Regions from separate parts of the Brevibacillus sp. RS1.1 genome, predicted to be linked through region 1. Evidence: predicted binding sites of a transcription regulator. Region 1 holds the regulator's gene; each other region holds the start of a gene.
What was found. The regulator LexA, encoded in region 1, represses DNA repair genes until DNA is damaged. The targets are predictions, from matches to a motif close to CGAACATATGTTCG.
Positions count from the first base shown of each region.

Region 2: a site for LexA is predicted at 1,615-1,628, ahead of HP570_RS03245 (DNA polymerase IV). Genes of this name have one in related genera too.
Region 3: a site for LexA is predicted at 2,701-2,714, ahead of HP570_RS21640 (WYL domain-containing protein). Genes of this name have one in related genera too.

Region 1 is NZ_JABSVA010000001.1:412,568-416,841, forward strand. Features, by position in the region: gene HP570_RS01675 (HelD family protein) at 1-1,027, opposite strand, end outside; gene crcB (fluoride efflux transporter CrcB) at 1,066-1,431, opposite strand; gene HP570_RS01685 (DUF896 domain-containing protein) at 1,528-1,725, opposite strand; gene yneA (cell division suppressor protein YneA) at 1,802-2,137, opposite strand; gene lexA (transcriptional repressor LexA) at 2,300-2,923, shown strand; gene HP570_RS01700 (DUF456 domain-containing protein) at 2,974-3,459, opposite strand; gene HP570_RS01705 (DUF4269 domain-containing protein) at 3,568-4,143, shown strand; gene HP570_RS01710 (hypothetical protein) at 4,231-4,274, shown strand, end outside.
Region 2 is NZ_JABSVA010000001.1:716,258-720,531, forward strand. Features, by position in the region: gene HP570_RS03235 (MFS transporter) at 1-405, shown strand, start outside; gene HP570_RS03240 (hypothetical protein) at 580-861, opposite strand; gene HP570_RS03245 (DNA polymerase IV) at 1,674-2,927, shown strand; gene HP570_RS03250 (YhjD family protein) at 2,924-3,406, shown strand; gene HP570_RS03255 (hypothetical protein) at 3,461-3,685, opposite strand; gene HP570_RS03260 (Ger(x)C family spore germination C-terminal domain-containing protein) at 4,266-4,274, opposite strand, start outside.
Region 3 is NZ_JABSVA010000007.1:165,024-169,297, forward strand. Features, by position in the region: gene HP570_RS21625 (xanthine phosphoribosyltransferase) at 1-282, opposite strand, end outside; purine riboswitch at 513-614, opposite strand; gene rsgA (ribosome small subunit-dependent GTPase A) at 747-1,832, opposite strand; gene HP570_RS21635 (hypothetical protein) at 2,076-2,324, opposite strand; gene HP570_RS21640 (WYL domain-containing protein) at 2,422-2,643, opposite strand; gene HP570_RS21645 (MFS transporter) at 2,813-4,054, opposite strand.

The DNA of each region.
Region 1 (4,274 bases):
TCGTTTCGACGATATGCCGAATGTATTGCTCCAGCGCCTCCCGACAAGCGAGCGATCCTTTGAAGCGAAGCCTGTTTCGCGTCATTTCTTGCTGGCGCTCATCCTGCCCTTCTTCGAAGAACAATTGAAGAGGCTTATCGGGACTCACGATTCTCCATCCTTTTGGAAGCAGAGGCTTCACAAGACGCGCTGCCCAATCTACAAAGGTAGACTGTTGAACGTCATCAACTCCCAACTCCGGCAAAACCTCGGATATATAGGTAAGAAACATCCGGTTTGGCGCAAACACCATGAATTTTTTGGACATCATGGAATCCTGGAAGTTATAAATCAAATAGGAGAGTCGGTGCAGCGCAATCGTCGTTTTTCCGCTCCCCGCTACACCTTGCACGACAATGGGCCGTTCTTTTTCCGCCCGAATAATATCATTTTGCTCGGATTGAATGGTAGCGACGATGTCTTTTAGTCTGCTATCGTTCGCCTGATTTAAATTGGCTGCCAAAAATTCATCGATGAAGCCCTCCTGCAAAAACTCGTCAGGATGCCCCATTTCGCGGTTAATTGTTTCTTTTACCGCTCCATCATAGATGCCAACGATCTTTCCGTCTTCAATCGCAAAATTACGCTTTAATCGAACTTCACCACGCACGATCTCGCGTCCCATCCGATAAAACGCGTCTTTGCTCTCACCAGAATAATAAAGACTGGCGATAGGCGCTCGCCAATCCACGACGACAGAATCAAATGTATCGCTGCGTACAATTCCCCGTTTTCCTATGTAGACCTGATCCAGCTCGTAGATTTCATCCTTCAAGAAGTCCACTCTGCCGAAATAAGGCTTCTCTCGCCCCTGATCTTCCAGATAGCGCAAATCCTTTGCCTTTTTAGAGTTAACGACCTGTTTCACATAGTCATCGGTTGCCTCGCGAATTTCATTGCGAAGCTGCTCCATTTCTTCATCAATAGCTGAAATGGTTTCATCCAGCTTTTTTTGTTCCAACTCATAATCACGATGCTGTGTACTCACCTTCATTCCCCCTCACATGTATCGTGTCTTTGAACGTATCAGGACCAATGCCTGGCCAGCCATATTCCAACCGCACATGAAAGTAGACCGAGTCCCAAACTGAGAAGAGCATATAATGTGCCCCGCAACAGATGTCCTTCTCCCCAAAAAGTGACCACTTCCAAGGAGAAGCTAGAGAAAGTCGTAAATCCTCCCATGACACCCGTTGCAAATAAGAGATAGAGTGTGGGAGATAAAATGCCACGTTCTTTCCCCAGCACGAACAAGATGCCAATGATCAAGGAGCCACAGACATTGGCGATCCAGGTTCCCCACGGCCATTCCGGCTGATTTGCGAGTAAAGACAATAGGTAGCGCACAAGAGAGCCAACTGCTCCGCCAACCGCCACAGCTATCCACGCCATCGCTTTCCCTCCCTGGCTATCAAAGCGTTATGTCTGTCACAGAAAAAGACACCCTAGCGTCAAGCGAGGATGTCTGTCGTATCAGTAATTGTTATCTTACTGTTTTGGCTTATTTTCTTCAAGGTCTTCCACATAACGGATGGAATCCAAATTTGCTCTCAGTGAAAGCTTAACGGCGTCAATGTACTTTTGGCGCAATGCTTTTTGCTCGAGCTTTTCCTCTTCAGTTAAACCTTCTTCGCGAGACTTTTTGACCAATTCGTTAATGCGTTTAATTTCTGCGTCAGATACCACTGCTGGTTCCTCCCACTCTGTAGTAGTGCCGCTTCATTATACCACATTCGAATGATCTCGCAAGACAGCCGAACACTTACGGCATATCAGGCATGATCAGAGTTTGCCCCGGGTAAATCCAGTTGCTATCCAAACCGTTCGCTTCCTTGATTTCTATGATATAGTCACGAACATCCGTATGCTGATCTGAGTAGCGAACGGCTAACGACCATAGACTATCTCCGGATTGTACGGTTACTTCTATGCCTTGTGGCTCGTCCATTGGTGAAGCAGCAAACACTAGTTCGGTCAACAAGTAAAAAAAGAGAGTAAATGTAATAAGAAACAAGAGTGCTTGACCTCTCGTGATACCAAAACGAACACGACGTTCTTCTTTTTTCTCGAAACGATTACGTACTGTCGATGAATTCATGATAATGGCCTCCTTACAAACATACGTTCTGTTCTCTTGTAAGCTCATAATAAATGAGAACATATGTTCATGTCAACAACGAAACGAACTTATGTTTGTCGAACGCAAGCTCCCATGGTATAATATAGGAAAATATGTTCGAGAAATCAGGGGTGTCTTTCTATGTCAAAATTATCGAGTAGACAACAAGCCATCATCGAGTTCATACGAAAGGAAGTTCGTGATAAAGGATATCCGCCTTCTGTACGTGAAATTGGAGAGGCTGTTGGACTCGCTTCCAGCTCAACGGTACATGGTCATTTGGCACGCTTAGAGAAAAAAGGCCTCATTCGTCGAGATCCTACCAAACCTCGCGCCATCGAATTGCTTTCAGATGAAGATCGTTTTCAAGACAATTTCGAAGACTCTGTCGTCCGTGTGCCAGTAATTGGAAAAGTAACCGCTGGACAACCCATTACAGCCATTGAGGATGTGGAAGAATACTTCCCGCTTCCAGACAATATCGTGACTTCCGACAAGGTCTACATGCTGCGCGTCTCCGGGAATAGCATGATTGATGCCGGGATTCTCGACGGAGACTACGTCATTGTTCGCCAACAGCACGTAGCGAACAATGGTGACATTGTCGTAGCCATGACAGAAGAAGATGAAGCGACCGTCAAAAGATTTTTCAAAGAAAAGAACCACTTCCGTCTCCAACCGGAAAATGCCACGATGGAACCGATCATTCTGGAGCATGTCACCATTCTCGGTAAAGTCATTGGTGTCTATCGCCTCATTCACTAGTTTCCACGTAAAAAAGGACAGCCTCGGCTGTCCCTTTTGTTTTCTATATGTTATCTGGCGATAAAAAACCAGATGATCATCGTAACTTGCAAGATGACTTTTACGACCGCACTGCCCAAAAATCCGATCAGTGAGCCTACCCCCGCTTTCACTGCTCGCTCCATCGATTGCTTCTGCACCATCAACTCTACGAGAACGACGAATACGAACGGCAAGATCAGCATACCAAACGGTGGGAAAACGAAAATTCCGAGGATAATTCCGACCGCTGCAGCAACGGACGACCACTTGGACCCCCCGTACTTTTTCACAAAGTACATGTTCGTCAGCAAGTCAGCACCGTAAAGCAGAATGCTTAGAACGGCCATTCCCCACCAAAAGGATGCCGGCAATCCCGCTCCCGGATCTGCAATGAAAAAGTGATAGAGCAAAAAGCCCGCCCACAACAAGATCGTATCAGGTAAAACGGGTAAGAAAATTCCTGCGATGCTTAGCAGGAACAATAACACAACCACAACCCATAAAAGTATTTCCATCCACTACACTCCCTTCATTTAGGTATACGAGTGATTACCAATTTCGTTGCGCACTTATTCACTTTTGTCTACACTATTTTAAAAGAAAGTGGACATGGGGGTAGTTTCATGAAAAATTGGCATGATCTCTCTTACTTGAGCAGAGGAACAATGCGCCAAAAAGCGGCGTGGGAAGCGATTCAACAGACGCATATCATGGAAGTACTAGCCGATTACCGTCCAGTGCTTGCCGGAACCATCCCATTGGACATTGATGTTGAGCAAAGCGATCTGGATATTATTTGTGAGAGTCGTGATCTGGATCAGTTTGAGCAGGTTGTCCGTAAAGCGTTTGGCTGCTTGTCCAGATTTGAAGTGACAAAACTCGATCTAAAAGGGATTCCCACGTGCGTTATTTCGTTTTTCACAGCTGGCTTTTGGTTTGAATTGTTTGCTCAACCGGTTGCAGTCGAAAAGCAAAACGCCTATCGTCATATGGACATCGAAGCACGATTATTACATATAGGGGGCTTGGATGCGTGTATCCATATCAGGGCTCTGAAGCAAGACGGCCTCAAAACAGAACCTGCATTTGCTCGATACTTTCATATTCCGGGTGATGATCCGTATGAGGCCTTGTTGCAATTGGAGTCGTTGACCGAACAGGAATTACGCCAAAGAGTTCAGCCCCTACGAAAGGATTAATCTGCTAGCAAATCTATCAACTTGCTGGGATCATAAGGGGTAAACAGTGACTGGCGTTGCAACCGATCATTAAGGAGGACATACTATATGGATTGGCTGATAGAGCTACCGCTCCTCACTGGAGAGAATCG
Region 2 (4,274 bases), 300 kb from region 1:
CGCTATCGCAAGTGGGGAATGCTCACTGGTTCTGTCATCATGTGGGGGATTCTCTTCGTATTTTTTTGGCAGGTGAGCTTTACGACTCTGCTTATTTTTGGAATTGCGGTGTCCATCGCTTACCCGCTGTTTTCTGTGCCCATGCTCTCCACGATTTTTGATCTGATTGGCACGAACGAAGAGAGCGCACGCAACCGGGTCGAGTATGTCGTGCTCCGAGAGTTTGCTCTGGACGTTGGTCGGCTGGTGGGGATTTTGATCTTTCTGCTAGTAACGTCCTTGAGCGTCTCTCCTCTTACACTGAACTGGTTGATTCTGTGTATCGGAATCGGCCCACTCATCGCGTGGGTGTGCATGACCAAGCTATTCCGTCACGTCCCTGCGACTAAAAAAGCAGACAACTGAACGAAGTTTGCGCCCATACCTAAACAAAACCCGCTTCGGCTGACTTTCCTAGCGGGTTTTGTCACTGATACTGATGTCCATCTTTATGAAAAACGTCGAGGCGTTTTTCACACAAAAAAACCTTTCCGACTTGGAAGCTTGCTCCTACAGGAAAGGTTACGTTGTTTTTTTCGATTATGGTTGGATTACTTTTTCTTTCGCTTTCGTTACGATGTGGTGACCGAGCGGCAAGCCACGCTGCTCCAGCTCATTAGCTGTCACAATATGGAGCGTCTCACTTTTACACGGCATGGGCATCAATCCGCCCAATGGACTCATCACTCTTCCGATCGTGTCTGTCTCAATGAGCACGTACAGGCCTTTTTCCTCCAATTGTTGCATGAATTCTCCCCAACGCTTGGAAGTAATCTGATCGGCGTGCTTGGTGAATATGACACCCATTTCTTGTGCTAGCATGTTAAATCTCCTTTGTTCTATCCGTCAAATATATGCTTCAAAAGATAATCTAACAATACAGGGAAACCTCCCTTCTGGCAAAATCCGTGTAAGCCAAAAAAACACGAAAAACGGCTGTTTTTGACCGCTTTTCGTTTCAGGAATCTCACATCTTCCTCGCACACACCGTTTCAACGCGGCACGCTGTTTTTTGCCGCTTGCTTTTGAAAAAGGGGCCTATTTTTGCCGATTTCTTGAGTAATTCTCATGCCTTGCCCATCATGTACCTGCATTTCCTCGATTTAGAAGCTCGCTTCCCGATGCTCCGGCAGCACAAACCGACTGGCCACGAATACATTTTCCTTTTTGGACACGCGTTTTTCCCGCGTTGTCGATAGTGGACGACATACATATGTCCCTGACGTCGTGAACTGCGACTGTGCACCCTCTTTGCCGCAGGATGCGACGTAGCTGGTGTGCTCATGTTGATCTTTCCACCTGCTGCGACAGCTTTATTCACGGATAAACCGACAGGTTGAGATGGTAACAATAGCTCTCAAAATGACGCATTCGCGCAGCCAATGACACCCCCACTCAGTGTTTAGCCGCGCCTACATTCTCGTTTTAGAGTTAATCCCCTCTTTTGCCTAAGATTTTGCATACAATGGTCCCCGAACTCCTAAATAGAGTTCGGGGACCATTGTTTTATAGAAGCTTGAAGTAAATTTTGGAGTAGGAAAAATACCTGAGCTGGATGATTTAACCATTGTATTACGAACATACATTCGGTATATAATAAGAACATATTTTCGTATTAATTTGGGGGTGTCACTGTGGTGCCCGTAATAATGTTGGCGGATTGCCAATCATTTTATGCATCTGTTGAAAAGGCAGCACGTCCAGAATATCGCAATAGTCCCGTTATTGTGGCCGGAGATCCGGCCAGAAGATCGGGCATCGTCTTAGCAGCATGTCCTGTGGCCAAAAAGTTTGGAATAACTACAGCAGAAACATTGGGTCAGGCTCTCGCCAAGTGTCCTGAAGCGGTCGTTATACGTCCTCGCATGCAGACTTATATCGATGTATCACTAATGATTACTGAGATCTTTGAATCCTTTACAGACTTAGTTGAGCCATTTTCAATTGACGAGCAATTTTTGGATGTGACCGGATCGCTTTCTTATTTTGGATCTCCAGAAGAAATTGCAAAACGAATACAAGTCAAGGTAATGATGTCTACCGGTGTCTGGATCAGGGTGGGTATAAGTTCAACAAAGATGTTGGCGAAAATGGCAACTGACATATGGGCTAAAAAAAGTGAAACGGGTATCTTCACACTTCCTAAAAGCGATATAGATAATCTGTTATGGCCTCAGCCCATCAACAAAATGTTCGGTGTAGGTTCACGGATGACGGCTCACTTTAACCGAATAGGCATTGCGACAATTGGCGATATAGCCAAACTTCCGCTTGGTGATTTCAAACGTAGAATGAAGCTTGTTATGGGTAAAAATAGTGATATACAAGCTGAATTGTATTGGCAAACTGCGAACGGCATAGACCCAAGCGCAGTTACACCAGGCACACACGATCATCAACAAGCTATTGGACATCAAATGACTTTGCCGCGTGACTATTCCCATAAGGAGGATATCGACGTCATACTACTTGAGTTAAGCGAAGAAGTTTGTCGCCGTTGTCGTGCCAAAGGCTATATGGGAAAAGTGGTATCCGTAGGAGCTCAAGGTGCTGACTTTGACAGACCTACGGGATTTTTTAGACAAATCACAATTGACGATCCAACCAATATCACCAATGAGGTGTTTGAAGCAGCTCGGAAGTTGTTTTATATCCATTGGGATGAACAACCGATTCGAAAACTTGGAATAGTGGTATCAAATTTGAGCCGTGATGATGAATACCAACTTTCCTTCTTCGGTAATAGAGAAAGGTACAAAAGGCTAGAACGCATCACAGATCAAATAAAGAATCGCTACGGAAGCACAGCGATTTTGCGCGCATCTTCTTTATTGGGAGCAGCACAAGCTCAAGAGCGTAGTGCGAAAATAGGAGGGCACTATAGATGAGTAAAAAACTTCAGAATAATGGACGATGGGAATCCAGTCGAATGATGCTTCCAGAACACCGGGAACAATACTTAAGCAGAAAGAATCAGCAACAAGAGCCGGTCAAACCAGAGTTGCCCAGCAAAGAAGAACTTGAATTAATAAGGGATTCTGTTCTTCTGCCGATGATCTTAACGATAGTCGATAAAAACAGTACAGAAATCGGCCTCTCATCCTTTTCATTGAAAAATCTTTACCTCAAAGCTTCCCAAGTATTGATGGCACAAATCCATCTGGATCTAAGTGAGGTCAGGAAAAAATTGAAGGCAAAAAATATTAAAGTATTTCAAGAAGAACGCATAGATAGCGCGCTGTACTATCGGTTTGTGTGTCGAGGTTATGAGGATACCTTCGCTATAGTGCGTGATGTAGCACGAGCAGAAATAAGTATGCGAATTTCAAAATATGTCTCTGATATGTTCAGAAATAGCGACAAGTAGACCAGCGGCTGCGAAAAGTGGTCGGTTTAAGACCACTTTTTTAAGGCAGTCTAATCAGCATTCTTTTGTTTTGGGATTATAATTTTCCTCTGGCGACAGGGTAGCCGTATGTTCGGCTGCGTTATGGAGCTCATTTTCTGTTTTGTGGGCGCAATCGTCCTGATATAAACGATTGGCGATGCGTCTATTTGGTGTATGAATCAGCTCTGACCAAGTTACCTCGGCGTTCGTTCGTAAAAATTTCTCAAATCTGTCCAATCGTTCTTGGTAGCTTTTCATAGTGTAAGTCACCCTGCACACTCCATACAACTTATGGCAAACGGAAAAGTCTTCTTCAGAATCTATTGTCATTTGGCTATGCCGTATTACCTTTCCAGTGCCATCGAGTCCATTTGTCCTTCTCTCTATTTGAATTAAATATCAAATAATAATTAATCTAATTAATTTATATATCAGCCAACAATATAAATCAACATTTTTTGTTATTTCTCTTGCATTTATAAGCTATTTTCTTAAGGATTTACGGACCTAAGTGGTTTGCAGTGTATCGAGGGGCGGTCAATATTCCACGTCCCGATGGGCTCAGCTGCAAAGCGTATATTAGTAACAGGGACAAAGCATACCTTTCGACCACTGTGTTAGAGTCTATTTCTGGATAGGGGGAAAGTGCACCGTACAGAAGTCTAACACTCTGCTTGGAATGAACAGAGGCGATTTACAGCCGTTTACTTTTCCTTGGTTACATCCGAGATATACTCGTATCTCGGATGTAATCTAAATAAACGAGCTTCGTTCCATCGTGGGAACTTGATTAAATCTCTTCATTTGTCTTTTATTAGGAAAATGATAGTTCACATGGTTAGTTTAT
Region 3 (4,274 bases), on a different contig from region 1:
AGCAGAATATACTTCCTCTGTCAGCGTGACAGCTTTTTTCTTTTTCGCATAGATAAAGGGAACACCCAAAGCAAAGGAAGTTGCCATAGCAAAATGAATTCCACTTGCCTCAATCGTCACGACTTTTGTAATGTTTTCACCAGCGAACAACTCGGCAAAGCGTTGCCCGATCTTCATCGTCAATTGCGGATCTACCTGGTGGTTCAAAAACGCATCCACCTTCAAAACGGATGCCGACAGTACCTTGCCATCCTGTACGATGCGCTCTTGTAATTCTTTCATCAGTTCTTCCTCCTCAGATATCGTTCCGGCCATTTTTACTTGCGGCCTGCTGAAATATAGAAAGCCCAGAGTGGACAGTGTCACAAGCGGGCTACGTAACGAACCAACGCCAAGTGAAACTGTCCCTCTGGGCTTTTATCCCTTAGGTGTGACACATCATTCGTGCCTGCGCCGCTCGGACCAGCTTTCTTTCAACCCTATGATTGAAATAGGAAAGAAAGAGACGGAACCCTAGACGCACTTTCACTCGTAGTCAGGTGATTTACGGTCACCTGGTAGAAACGGTTGGGCCTTATTCCCAAAATTATACGAGCTACCTATCTTTTTCGAAGTGTAACAACGAGTATTGACCAAATCTATCATAACTCTCGCGTTGGTAGCAAGCGTTAATTTTTGAAAGAAAAAGGAAGCGCTTACTTGCCCGATTAAAGGAAAGAGCCCTGATTTCTCAAGGGCTCACGTACTTATCTCTTTGGTTTTTTCTCCCGCATTTGAACGTTGAGCTTCTTCCATTTATCCCTTTCAGCAGCAGCAAGCCTTGCGTCTTCTTTGCGTGCCAGATGTGCCAATTCGCGTTGGAGCTTTAGGTAACTGTCAAAGCGTGCCTTTTCCAATGACCCATCATTGATAGCAGCTTGAACAGCACAGCCGGGCTCGCGCATATGCTTGCAGTCATTGAAACGGCATGTTTCCGCAATGGACTCGATATCGTCAAAGGCACCGCGGAAGCCCTCATCTGCCTCCCAGAGCTGAAGTTCCCTCATACCCGGTGTATCGATCATGAGAGCACCACTCGGCAATCGGAACAGTTCGCGATGAGTCGTCGTATGGCGGCCACGGTCATCACCTTCACGCACGCCACTGACTTTTTGCATCTCCGCTCCGCTCAATTTATTGATCAACGTGGATTTGCCAACACCAGAGGAACCCATCAAGGCAATCGTCTGGCCCTCGCCCAAATACGGTGCGAGCTGATCCAGTCCTTCTCCCTGCTCAGCACTGACTACGTGAACAGGTACTCCGATCGCGATTGATTCTATCTCTGTCATACATGCATCCAGATCGTCACACAAATCTGCTTTGGATAGCACAATCACCGGATTGGCTCCACTTTCCCACGCAAGAATGAGATAGCGTTCAATCCTGCGCAGATTTAAATCATTGTTTAAGGAATTCACAAGGAAAACCGTATCGACGTTCGCAGCCACAATCTGCTCTTCCACTGTATCCCCAGCTACCTTGCGGGAAAACTTGCTCTTACGTGGAAGAAGTCCGTGGATCGAGGCTTTCTTTTCCTCTGGGCGGGCACTGATCACTACCCAGTCCCCGACAGCCGGAAAATCTTCTCGTCCGGTTGCCTCATAACGAAGCTTACCTGTTACCTCGCCTAGGAGCTCGCCATGCTCACTCCACAGACGATAAATACGTTTATGTTCAAGTGTGATACGTCCCACACTGAAGCCTTGCTCAGCATAAGGGGTAAAATGATTAGCAAAATACTCATTCCAGCCCATAGATTGCAATACTTGTTGATTGGTTGTTTGATTCACTGCGGATTCCCCCTGCAATTGGTTAGATATATGGCTATCAGCCAGAACCAGTCACAGTCGAATCCTCATTTGGTGAACGATATTACTGTTCGCTTGAAAGGAGGATTCCCGTGACCCCGACTACGACACTCTGAACAAATTTGATGACTACCATAAAACATCTCTCCTTTAGCAAACCTACCATTCAGGTTTGGAATCATATTTCCCAATTATTGTACCATAATGAAACAAAATGCAACAGCGTCAATCTCCCCCGCCGCCGCCTCCGCTATCTCCGCCACCACCGCTATCGCTTCCGCTGTCATAGCTATCCCAACGATCATTTGAATCATGACTTCGATGATGGTGATTGTGAGAGCTGTCTACATAGAAGGCTCCGCCCCCGCTGTCTGAAGAGGAATGAGAGCGCCCACTTCCGCCTTTTGCAGCTTTGGACGCTAAGACAAACACTACGATCAAGAACATGATGACAATGACAATGAAGAACTCCATTGTTGTCCCCGCCCTTCCTCTTTTTTGAAGTTGTTTACCTATTTAGTATAACATAGTATGGCTGGAATAGGCTGGGGGCGTGGAGGATGATTCCTTTTCATCCGGCAAAATACCCTGACACAGGTGCGATCGCCAAAATGTTTTCCAACACAAATACACGATACGCCTTCCTCCTATAACAGTATGCTTTCAAGCTCCCTTTGTTCCCATCAATATGAACCACACGAATCGTACGCCTGCTAGCCTCCCCATCCTTCTTCAAATAGATGATCTCCACTGCTTGCTGCCTCGCTGCGTACCTTCTCAACTCCTGAATCATCAGGTTCTCACCACCACAAAATGTGTCTTCTTATTGTTGAAATCATCATATCAAAAGAGAACGTCTGTTCGCAAGTTTTGATTACAAAAACCAACGATTGCCTCAACAAAAAAGCATGCGCCCTAAAAAATGGACACATGCCTTATGCTTGTTACACTTTGTATGTGACTCAGCGCCTTCTAAGCGCACGTCCGAACACAATCAGAATCGGTGCCAACAAGATAGCCGCTGCAACGAGCGAAGCGCGAATCGAAAAACGCGTCCCAATCCATCCGACAGCAGGACCACCTGCCGTTTGTCCCAAAGCATTGGACTGGCCCATCATCGACAAAACCGTCGCTCGCACATTGCTTTCAATGTTTACATTCAGCCACGTATCATACAGCGGGCTGCTCAATGACTGGATCACACCGATCAACAGCAATGCAACTAATGCCCAGCTAAAGCTAGGAGAAAAGGCAAAAGCTATCATCGCTGCAATTTTGAGCCCCGTCAACGTGAACATGCCTACAAGGACAACCCGCTCATTGTTCACATCCAGCCTTTTTTCCACAACGCCTACGACGATGAGGCCGAGCAAGCTTGCGAGTGCGGCAATGATCCCGAACCACATGGGCATCGAAATAGCAGCAAACTCTGGAAAACCAATTTCTGCGATCAAATGCGCTTCCCACAAACGGTCATACCCTTCTGAGGCTGCACCCGTAAATAGCGTCACGAACAAGATCAGCATGAGAATCGGCTGACTGCGAATCACTTTGGCACCCGAAGTCCACGTCTGAATCATTTCCTTCACGTGGGAAGCACCTTGCTCACGTTCACGAGGAATAAATCCGGTCTCCTTCATGAACAGAATCAGAAAGACGCCAAGCCCCAGATACATGAGGCCACCTATGAGGTAAGGCAAATTGGGAGCGAGTGTTGCCAATGCCACACTAAGTGCAATCCCGAGCAGATTCCCAAACAAGGAGTAGCGCTTGGCCTTCATGAAAATCGTACCGATCTTCTCTTCCCCGACCTCATCTACAATCCATGCAGTATCCGCTCCACTGATAAACGTATACCCAAGACCACTGACGACTTGCGAAAACAGCACCAAGCCGAAGACAGAAATCATCGGTATCCAAGTATCAAGCGCGGGAACGATCCCCTGCATCGCAAATCCGATTCCCAGAAAAAACATCCCGAGAATGACGGAGCGACGGCGACTGTACGTATCAGCCACTACTCCTGTTATCCCTTCAAGCACCAACACGGATAACTCCAATACCGTCCCGATCACTAGCAATTCAAACGGGTTAAAGCCCAGTGTCACAATGTAGTAAAGCGCATAGGTCGTGAACATGGTCGTATTAGCCAGGGAAGTCAAAAAACTTTTGATCATATATACTTTTGTCGCATTCATGAACATGGAAGCAGTATCCACCTTTTTTTAGGCAGATGACGCGTTCCGTTTTCACATACTGATCGTACCTCTACTGTGCAAAATGCGTCCGCGTCATGCTGCCGTTCGTATTTTTCCTTCCGTGTACTTGCTTGCTCTGAATAGTGTTTTTAACATGTGATATACACCTCCGAAAGTAATTACAGCTATTATAGAATGTTTTTAATTCCCATACAATGGAAAAAGC